DNA from 4 places in the Luteibacter sp. P4_D7_3 genome. Region 4 is predicted to be linked to each of the others. Evidence: predicted binding sites of a transcription regulator. Region 4 holds the regulator's gene; each other region holds the start of a gene.
The links. Region 4 encodes FliA, which starts transcription of late flagellar genes. Its sites were predicted from a motif close to TAAAGTTTNNCNNNCNNNGGCCGATAA; they were not measured.
Positions count from the first base shown of each region.

Region 1: a site for FliA is predicted at 1,138-1,164, ahead of AC1DSN_RS16250 (HD-GYP domain-containing protein). Genes of this name have one in related genera too.
Region 2: a site for FliA is predicted at 779-805, ahead of AC1DSN_RS00355 (methyl-accepting chemotaxis protein). Genes of this name have one in related genera too.
Region 3: a site for FliA is predicted at 859-885, ahead of AC1DSN_RS00465 (GGDEF domain-containing protein). Genes of this name have one in related genera too.

Region 1 covers NZ_JBFUIT010000223.1:1,693-3,890, forward strand. Annotated here, with positions in the region: gene AC1DSN_RS16250 (HD-GYP domain-containing protein) at 1-1,054, opposite strand, end outside; gene msrA (peptide-methionine (S)-S-oxide reductase MsrA) at 1,236-1,910, shown strand; gene hutU (urocanate hydratase) at 2,019-2,198, opposite strand, start outside.
Region 2 covers NZ_JBFUIT010000001.1:81,041-83,238, reverse strand. Annotated here, with positions in the region: gene AC1DSN_RS00360 (family 78 glycoside hydrolase catalytic domain) at 1-734, shown strand, start outside; gene AC1DSN_RS00355 (methyl-accepting chemotaxis protein) at 841-2,198, shown strand, end outside.
Region 3 covers NZ_JBFUIT010000002.1:18,435-20,632, forward strand. Annotated here, with positions in the region: gene AC1DSN_RS00465 (GGDEF domain-containing protein) at 1-822, opposite strand, end outside; gene AC1DSN_RS00470 (histidine phosphatase family protein) at 958-1,566, opposite strand; gene AC1DSN_RS00475 (DksA/TraR family C4-type zinc finger protein) at 1,615-1,881, opposite strand; gene AC1DSN_RS00480 (alpha-L-fucosidase) at 1,961-2,198, opposite strand, start outside.
Region 4 covers NZ_JBFUIT010000022.1:14,549-16,746, forward strand. Annotated here, with positions in the region: gene AC1DSN_RS04235 (protein phosphatase CheZ) at 1-357, opposite strand, end outside; gene cheY (chemotaxis response regulator CheY) at 368-769, opposite strand; gene AC1DSN_RS04245 (RNA polymerase sigma factor FliA) at 823-1,554, opposite strand; gene AC1DSN_RS04250 (MinD/ParA family protein) at 1,551-2,198, opposite strand, start outside.

The DNA.
Region 1 (2,198 bases), on a different contig from region 4:
TCTGCACCATGACGATGGCCACTTCGCCGGTATTGAGCTCAACCAGCGAGCCGGTAGGGTACACGCCCAGGCAGGCCTGGAACTGCTCCACCAGCTCGCCCTGGAATTCCCGGTCACGACCGGAGTAGATCTGTCGGATCGCAAGGTGTTGCGAAACCGCCGGGCGATAAGGCCGCGGCGTCGACATCGCGTGGTAGGTATCGATGATCGCCGCCATGCGCCCGGCCAGTGGAATGGCGGTGCCGGCCAGGCCCTGGGGATAGCCGCTCCCATCGAAACGCTCATGGTGGGTCAGGACCATGTCGCGGACTTCCGCATCCACGACCCCCGAATGGTCGAGGATCGCCACGCCTTCGTTTACGTGCTGGCGGGCGAGCTCCCACTCGGCGTCGTTGAGCGGACCACCCCGCTCGAGCATCTCCTCGGGCAGCTGCGACTTGCCCACGTCCATCAGCAGGCCGCCGGCGGCGAGGCTGACGATAGCGTCGTCGGCGAAGCCCATGTGCCGGCCGAAGGCTGCCGCGAGCGTGCTGCAGCCGACGGCGTGCTGGTAGGTGTAGCTGTCGCGCTGGCGCAGGCTCTGCATCCAGAAGAAGGCGTCGCCACTGCGCAGCACGCTCTCCACCATGGGCCGCACGGCGTTTTCCAGGGCGTTCGGATCCAGCGGGCGGCCGGCCTGAATATCCTCGACGATGCGCTCGGCGAAGCTCGCCACGGTGTCGAACGCTTCGCGGGCGCGCGGCATCTCGTCATCGAAGGAGGCGGTATCGGAGTAGCTGTGCCGCGTGACCAGGCGGGTATTCAGGGCCGGGCGTGGCGTCGCCGCGCGCACGGGCGCGGCCGCCGACACGCGCGCTGGCGTGACGCGGCGGTGCAGGTCGACGAAGACGTACTTGCAGAAACGCCGCAGCGCTTCGATGTCCTCTCGAGAGGCGATCGGCACCCCCTGCAACGGAAAGGGCGTGTCCGACCAATCACAATCGAGACGGCTGACATACATGCCGATCTCCAGATCGGTCACGAATACGCGTCTCTCTACCAGGTCGTACGCCACGTTTCCCCTGCCTCCATCGATACCGAGAGCGCGCCATTTTGCCGAATCCGCGCCCGCCCAGCCAACCCACGGTCGTCGGTCCTATATCGGCCGGGACGCCGCTAACTGTAGCCGGGAACCCTGTCAGATTCCTGACGTTCCCCCGGTCTCATCCAGCAGGCCCCCTCCATCGGAGATCCGCATGAACCGCCGTTCCCTGCTCGCCCCGCTCCTGATCGCGCTTACGGCTTGCTCCGCGGCCTCTGCCCGCGACGAAGGCATTCGCCTGCCCGCCCCCACCGTCGACACCGCTGCGGCGCCCGGCGAGGCCACTGCCGTGTTCGCCGGCGGCTGCTTTTGGGGGGTCGAAGGCGTATTCCAGCACGTCCGTGGCGTGAAGAGCGTCCGCAACGGCTACTCCGGAGGCGACGCAGCCCACGCGAACTACGACGACGTGAGCGACGGCGACACCGGCCACGCCGAGTCGGTCCGCGTGGTGTACGACCCGGCCCAGGTCACCTATGGCCAGCTGTTGCAGGTGTTTTTCTCGGTCGCCCAGGACCCCACCCTGCTGAACCGCCAGGGTCCGGATTCCGGCACGCAGTACCGTTCGGCGGTGTTCTATGCCACGCCGGAGCAGAAGAAGGTGGCTGATGCCTATGTGGCCCAGCTGACGGCGGCCCATGCGTTTTCCGCGCCGATCGTGACGCAGGTGACGCCGTTGAAGGCGTTCTACCCGGCTGAGGATTATCACCAGGACTATATGCGGCTGAATCCTGATGCGGCTTATATCGCGATCAATGACCGGCCGAAGGTGTTGGGGCTGGAGCGGATTTATCCGGAGCGGTATACGGCGGCCTGGGCGAATGGGCGCTGAGGCTGGCACCCAATGAGTGCTGAGGCGAGCACCCTATCGCCGATGAATCGGCTCCCACAGTGAGGCCTGCACAGGTCTCGTGTGGGAGCCGCTTCAGCGGCGATGCTTCTACCCTACCATCGGCAGGTTCAACCCCTGCTCCTTCGCACAAGCAATCGCATCCTCATACCCCGCGTCCGCATGGCGCATGACGCCCGTACCGGGGTCGTTCCACAACACACGGGCCAGACGCTTGTCCGCCGCCTCGGTGCCGTCGGCGACGATCACCACGCCGCTGTGCTGGCTGTA
Region 2 (2,198 bases), on a different contig from region 4:
TGCAGCGGGTGACCGCCGGGATGCTTCGTGTGCTGGGCGACACGACACGGGCGGCTCGCTTCGATGCGCAGGCGGATACTGTGCGGGACGCTTTCAATGCGCACTTCCTGGATCGCGCGGCCGGCCGTTATCGCGGCGACGGCGACCAGGGCTACCGGCAGGCCCACAACCTGCTGGCGCTGGCCTTTGGACTGGTGCCCGACGGGTTGCGCGATCGCGTTGCCGCCGGTGTGGCGGCGGATGCGAAGGCTCGTGGCGATCATCTCGATACGGGTGCCTTGGCAACCAAGATCATCCTCCCCGTGCTCACGTCCACCGGTCACGTGGATGAGGCCTGGCGTATCGCGACGCAGGTCACGTTTCCCAGCTGGGGCTACTGGCGAGACAACGGGGCGACCAGCCTGTGGGAGCACTGGAAGCTGGCGTCGCGTTCGCGGGGGCACTATTTCCTCGGCACCGTCGACGACTGGCTGTTCGGCGACGTCGCCGGACTGCGGCCGCTGGCGCCGGGTTGGCAGCGTATCGAGGTACGGCCGGCCGCTACCGCCTGGCTGGACCATGCCTCCGCCGCCGTGATGACGCCTTATGGCGAGGCCTCGGTGGCCTGGCGCAAGGTGGACGGACGGGTGGAACTGGATGTGCATGTGCCGGTGGGGGCCGAGGCGGTGGTGGGATTGCCGGGGCGGTCGGACGCGGTCGTCGGGTCGGGCGACCATCATTTGTCCGCTCCGTAGGCATCGCCGATGAATCGGCTCCTGCCTTGTTCATAAAAGTGCCGTAAAGACCTGCGATTTCCCGCCGCTAATGCATAGACGGGGAAGTAGAGCAGGGTGACGGTCCATGTCCGCATTGAAGAACTGGTTCGGCCGCACGACGTTGAACACGCGGGTGTGGATGGTCATGACCGTGCTGGTGCTGGGCCTTGTCGGCCAGACGGTCATGTCAGGGATCGAAAGCCGCCGCGTGCAGATGGCGGACCTCGCCAATACGCTGGAGCAACATGTGACGGCGGCGATCGCCATCGCGGACGCGTACCACGCTCGTGCGGAGAAGGGACAGACGAGCGATCTCGAAGCGCGCATCGCCGCACTCGATGACATCCAGGCCATGCGCTGGTCCCACAACACCGGTTACGTCTTCGCCTTCGATTCGGCGCTGACCATGCGCATGCATCCGCTGCGCGCCGCCGATATCGGCAAGAACATTCGTGACGACGTGGACGGCAAGGGCTTCCATCAGTACGTGGCCATGCTCGACGCCGATACGAAGGACGGCCACGGCATGACGCGATACACGCAGATCATCCCCAAGACCAACGAGCTGAAAGACAAGATAAGTTACTCGAGCTGGTACAAACCCTGGGACCTGCACTTCATCTCGGGTGCCTACTTCGACGACATCGATGCCGCTTTCCGGGCCCAGTTGGAAAAGGACTTGCTCAAGTCCGCGGCCATCGCGGCGCTCGCCTTGCTGGTGGTCTGGCTGTCGATGAGCAGCATCCGTGCCACGGTGGGCGGCGAACCGCGCGACGCAGTGCAGATCGCCAGCCGCATCGCCGGCGGCGACCTGCGCAACGACGGCGGCGAATACGCACCGGCCAGCCTGCTGGGTGCACTGGAGCGTATGCGCGGCACCCTCTCCTCCATCGTTTCCGAAGTGCAGCAGGGCGCGCACGTGGTTGCCACGACATCCGCCGAGATCGCCCGGGGAAACGACGATCTATCCCATCGTACGCAGGAGCAGGCCTCCAGCCTCGAGGAAACCGCGGCATCGATGGAAGAAATGACGGCGACGGTCAAGCAGAATGCGGAGAACGCGAACGCGGCCGACCGTCTCTCGCGTCACGCCAGGGGCGAGGCGGAGAAGGGCGGCGCCGTGGTTGGCGAAGCCATGGAAGCGATGCGGGAGATCGGCGATTCCAGTCGGCGCATCGGCGACATCGTTGGCCTGATCGACGAGATCGCCTTCCAGACCAACCTGCTCGCCCTCAACGCCGCCGTGGAAGCGGCACGTGCCGGCGAGCAGGGCAGGGGCTTCGCGGTGGTGGCGGCGGAAGTGCGCCGGCTGGCCCAGTCCAGCGCGGCAGCGTCGCGCGAGATCAAGGGCCTGATCGCCGAAAGCGGCGAACGCGTGGAGGTTGGTGCGGCGCTGGTCGAGCGGTCCTCGGTCGCCTTGCGTGACATCGTCGCCAGCGTGAA
Region 3 (2,198 bases), on a different contig from region 4:
CGACACCGGACCGCGCGGCCGCGGCGGGACCGGCACGTGGGTGACGGACAGCGCAGCGATAACGTTCGCCGGTGCCTCGATGGTCGAGCCGGGGGACGGCCGCGCTATCAGGAAGCCCTGCGCATAGGGAATGCCGAGCTCACGAAGCATGAGAAGGTCCGCTTCTTCCTCGACACCTTCACCCACCAGCTCCGCGCCCAGCGTTTCAGCCACCGAGATCAGGGCACGCACAATGGCGAGGCGCTCGACGCTGTGTGCCAGGCCGTTGATGAGGTAGCGGTCGATCTTGACGATTTCCGGATGCACCTCGTTCCACATCTCGAAGTTCGAATGCCCGTTACCGAAGTCATCCAGCGCGACGCGAATGCCGCGTGCGCGCAGGAAGCCGAGCGCGTGGGCCAGCCTCGCCGGGTTATCGACGATGTCGCGTTCGGTGATTTCGATCGTTACCCTGCCCAGGTCGAAGCCCGGAATGGAGAGTGCTTCGAGCACGTCCTCGGCACGTACGCCGTCCTGCATGATCGCCTGGGCACTGAGATTCACGAGCAGGCGACCGGTGAGCGCACGCGCCGCAAAGCTCGTGGCGACGCAATGCGCCGCCGCGAGCTCGAACTCGCCGAGGCGCCCGCGCGCGCGCGCAAGGTCAAGCAGGTCCGGCGGGGTGAGGTTGAAGTGAGGCAAGGACGAACGAATCAGCCCTTCGTGCGCCACCACTTCACCCGTATCCACACGAATCACCGGCTGGAAAACCGCCGTCAGCGAGTCTCCCGCCAGGGCCTGCTCGATCAGCGACGGTTCGCGACCGCCGGTAGGGGTGTTCATAGGCATCGTCATCGGAGGGCCGGGGAACTGCGAGGGGTAACGGCCGAGCGCGACAATACTTTAGAAAAACCGTTTGCAATCAGTTATTTCGCTTTTATTACAAGCGACGTTACGCGTCGTCGTCCGCCGCGGCAATCAGGCGCCGACGAGCACCTGGCTGTCGACGTTCCAGCGGTCGACCACATAGGCCTCACTAGCGACGGTAAGCGGGGTGTACGCGCAGTTGCCATGGCGATAGCTCGCGTAGTCGCCGCCGCCGCGCAGTGCGCCGAGGAGCGCCGTCAGGCAATGACCATGCGTGATGACGGCGACGCGGCGATAAGGCAGCACATGGAGGGCCTCGAGGGCCGGCAGTGCGCGTTGTGCGACATCGCTCAACGATTCGCTGCCGCCGGCGGCAGCGAGCGGATCGTGACCGCGAACCACCTCTGCCCATTGCGCGTTCTCAACGAGCGCCTCCGCGACGAAACGGCCTTCGAGTTCACCAAAGGCGCGCTCGACGAAGCGTTCGTCGACGCTGACTTCGCAGCCGATGATCTCCGCAACGACTTCGGCGGTATGCAATGCGCGACCGAGTGTCGACGAGACGATGTGCTCAACGCCCTGTGCGGCGAGGTTGCGACCCAGAGCCTGCGCCTGCTCGATGCCTGCGGCGGTGAGTGGACTATCGGCCCGCCCTTGCGCGCGGCCCGCGATATTCCATTCCGTCTCACCGTGGCGGGCGAGGATCACATGTTCGAGCATCGCGCGGGTCGTCCGTGCAGGTGTGGGGAACGGCATAGTCTAGAGGTTTCAGCGCAGCTGGCTGTCTTTGCTGCCGCGGCGGTTGTAGCCGCTGAAACTGGCGTTATCGCGATCGGCCTGTTCCTGGCAGGCGACACACAGCCGCACGCCGGGCACCGCCTTGCGGCGTGCTTCGGGAATGGGCTTGTCGCATTCCTCGCAACGCTCGAGGCTCGGCCCCTTCGGCAGGTGGCTGCGCGCTCGCTTCACCGCGTCCTCGATGGTCGCGTCGATCTGGTCCTGCACGGCGGTATCGCCCGCCCATCCGGTTGCCATGGGTCACCTCCCGGCGGCTAGCCTCAGAGTACCGATATGGTGGCAAGCCGTTGGTTTCAAAGGGCGTGACCATGCCACCTCACCCGCGCGGTTCATCGTAAATGCCGAACTCGGTAATACCTGGCTGCTGCCCGGTCACACTCAACCTCACCTGGCTGGCCGTGGTCCGAGGCACCTCATGGAACTGGTAGTGCGAGGGCTTCTCACCCGACACCAGCGCGACCCACGCACCATCGCGCTCCACTTCAACTTTGTAGCTGGCGATGCGACTCGTCTCGCCGTATCCCTCCGCGCCCACCGCTTCGACGATGCACAAC
Region 4 (2,198 bases):
GTCCATGACCAGCACTTCGTCGGCCTGTTTGGCCAGCGCCTGTGCCTGCGGACGCAGTTTGTCGCTGAAGTCGAGCGTGCGGTGGGCAGCCTGGGAGCTCATTTCGAGCACGTCGCGCAGGTGTTTGCGCGCATCGCTCATGTTGCCCGGCACGCCATCGCTGGAGATGTCGGAGGCAAGGCGGCGGACCGACTCGTGGAGATCGCGCGCGAGATGGCCCAGGGCCAGGAACAGGTGTTGTTCGCGGCTGCGCAGCAGGCGGTCGAGCGCCTGTTCGAAGGCAACACTGTCATCGGCGTCGAGCAACTCGCGCAGCTCGGGAACGACCTCGTGGCCGGCGGTAAGCATGGTGTTCATTGTCATTCCCTTAGCCCGCAGCCGCGGCGAGTCGTTCGAAGATCTTGTCGAGCTTTTCCTTCAGCGTGACCGCCGTGAACGGCTTGACCACGTAGCCGTTCACGCCACTCTGCGCCGCGGCGATGATCTGGTCGCGATTGTTCTCGGCCGTCACCATCAGCACCGGCATCGACTTCAGCGCGGCATCCGCGCGGATAGCGCGAAGCAGCTCGATGCCCGTCATGTTGGGCATGTTCCAGTCGGTCACCACCAGGTCGAAGGGCTGGGCGCGCAGCATCACGAGCGCCGCGTTGCCGTCTTCAGCCTCCTGGATGAGGGTGTTCGTAAATCCCAGCTCGACCAGGAGGTTCCTGACGATGCGTCGCATGGTGGAAAAATCGTCCACCACGAGGATCTTCATGTTCTTGTCCAAAACTCGTCTCCGCCTGACTGCGCGTTCTTACCGGCGACGGCACCGTAATGCCGTCAATGCTTTTCTTTCCAACCCGTCATGCGTGCGCGGAGGCGGATCAGGGCCTGGCCATGGATCTGGCACACCCGCGATTCGCTCACACCCAGCACCGCACCGATTTCCTTCAGGTTGAGCTCTTCATCGTAGTACAGCGACATCACCAGCTTCTCGCGCTCGGGCAGGCCATCGATGGACTGCGCCAGCGCATCGCGCAAGCCGTCCTGCTCGAAGATCCCTTCCGGACCCGCGGCGTCGGGGTCCGCGACATCGATCGCCGCGCCTTCGTCGCCTTCCGGCGCCGTAAGGCTGAGCAACCGCGCGCTCGCCGCGTCGGCCAGAATCTGGTTGTACTCCATGGCGTCGATACCAAGCCGCTTCATGACCTCGGYGTCTTCGGCATCCCCACCCGTTTCGTTCTCGATCTGCCTCGTTACTTCAGCCACTTCGCGCAACTTTCGATGCACGGAGCGCGGGGTCCAGTCCGTCTTGCGCAGTTCGTCCAGCATCGCGCCACGTATGCGGATACCCGCATAGGTCTCGAAACTGGCCGCGCGAGTCGGCGAGTAATTTCTTGCTGCCTCGAGCAGTCCGATCATTCCGGCCTGCATGAGGTCGTTCGCATCCACGCTTGGCGGCAGCCGACCCATCAGGTGATAGGCGATCCGGCGCACCAGCGGCGCGTGGGTTCGTACCAGTTGATCCGCCGGGATTCGCGTGACTTCAAGGTATTCGGTCGCAACGCTCACAGTGGCAGCCCTCCTCCCAGATGAGACCGCTCGGCAAAAAAGCCGATGCGACCCTGAGCACGGGGTTCGGGTTCACCCCATGTATCGACCGACCTGGCCAAATTCTTGAATCCGACGGCAGATCGGCTGCTCGGCCAGACGTCGACCACGGCCGACTGGCGGCGGATAGCCTGACGCAGGTACTCGTCGTGCGGGACCATCCCCATGAAATCCAAGGAAACATCCAGGAACCGGTTGGTCACCCGGGACAGCTTCTCGAACAACTGGCGGCCTTCCTGGGCGTGGCGGACCATGTTGGCGACGATGCGGAAGCGGTTCACGCCGAACTCGCGGCTCATGACCTTGATCAGGGCATAGGCGTCGGTGAGTGAAGCCGGCTCGTCGCACACCACCACCACCACCTCGTCGGAAGCGGCGGCAAACATGGACACGCTGTCCGAGATGCCGGCGGCGGTATCGACGATCAGGTACTCGGGGGCGATCGGGTATTCGTCGAACGCGCGGATCACGGCAGCGTGCTCGATGYTCGGCAGCTGGGCCATGCGGCGCGCCCCGGACGTGGCCGGAATCACCTTCAGGCCATGCGGCGCCTGGAGGATCAGGTCCTCGATGCGGCACTCGCCCTCGAGCATGTGCCCGAGGTG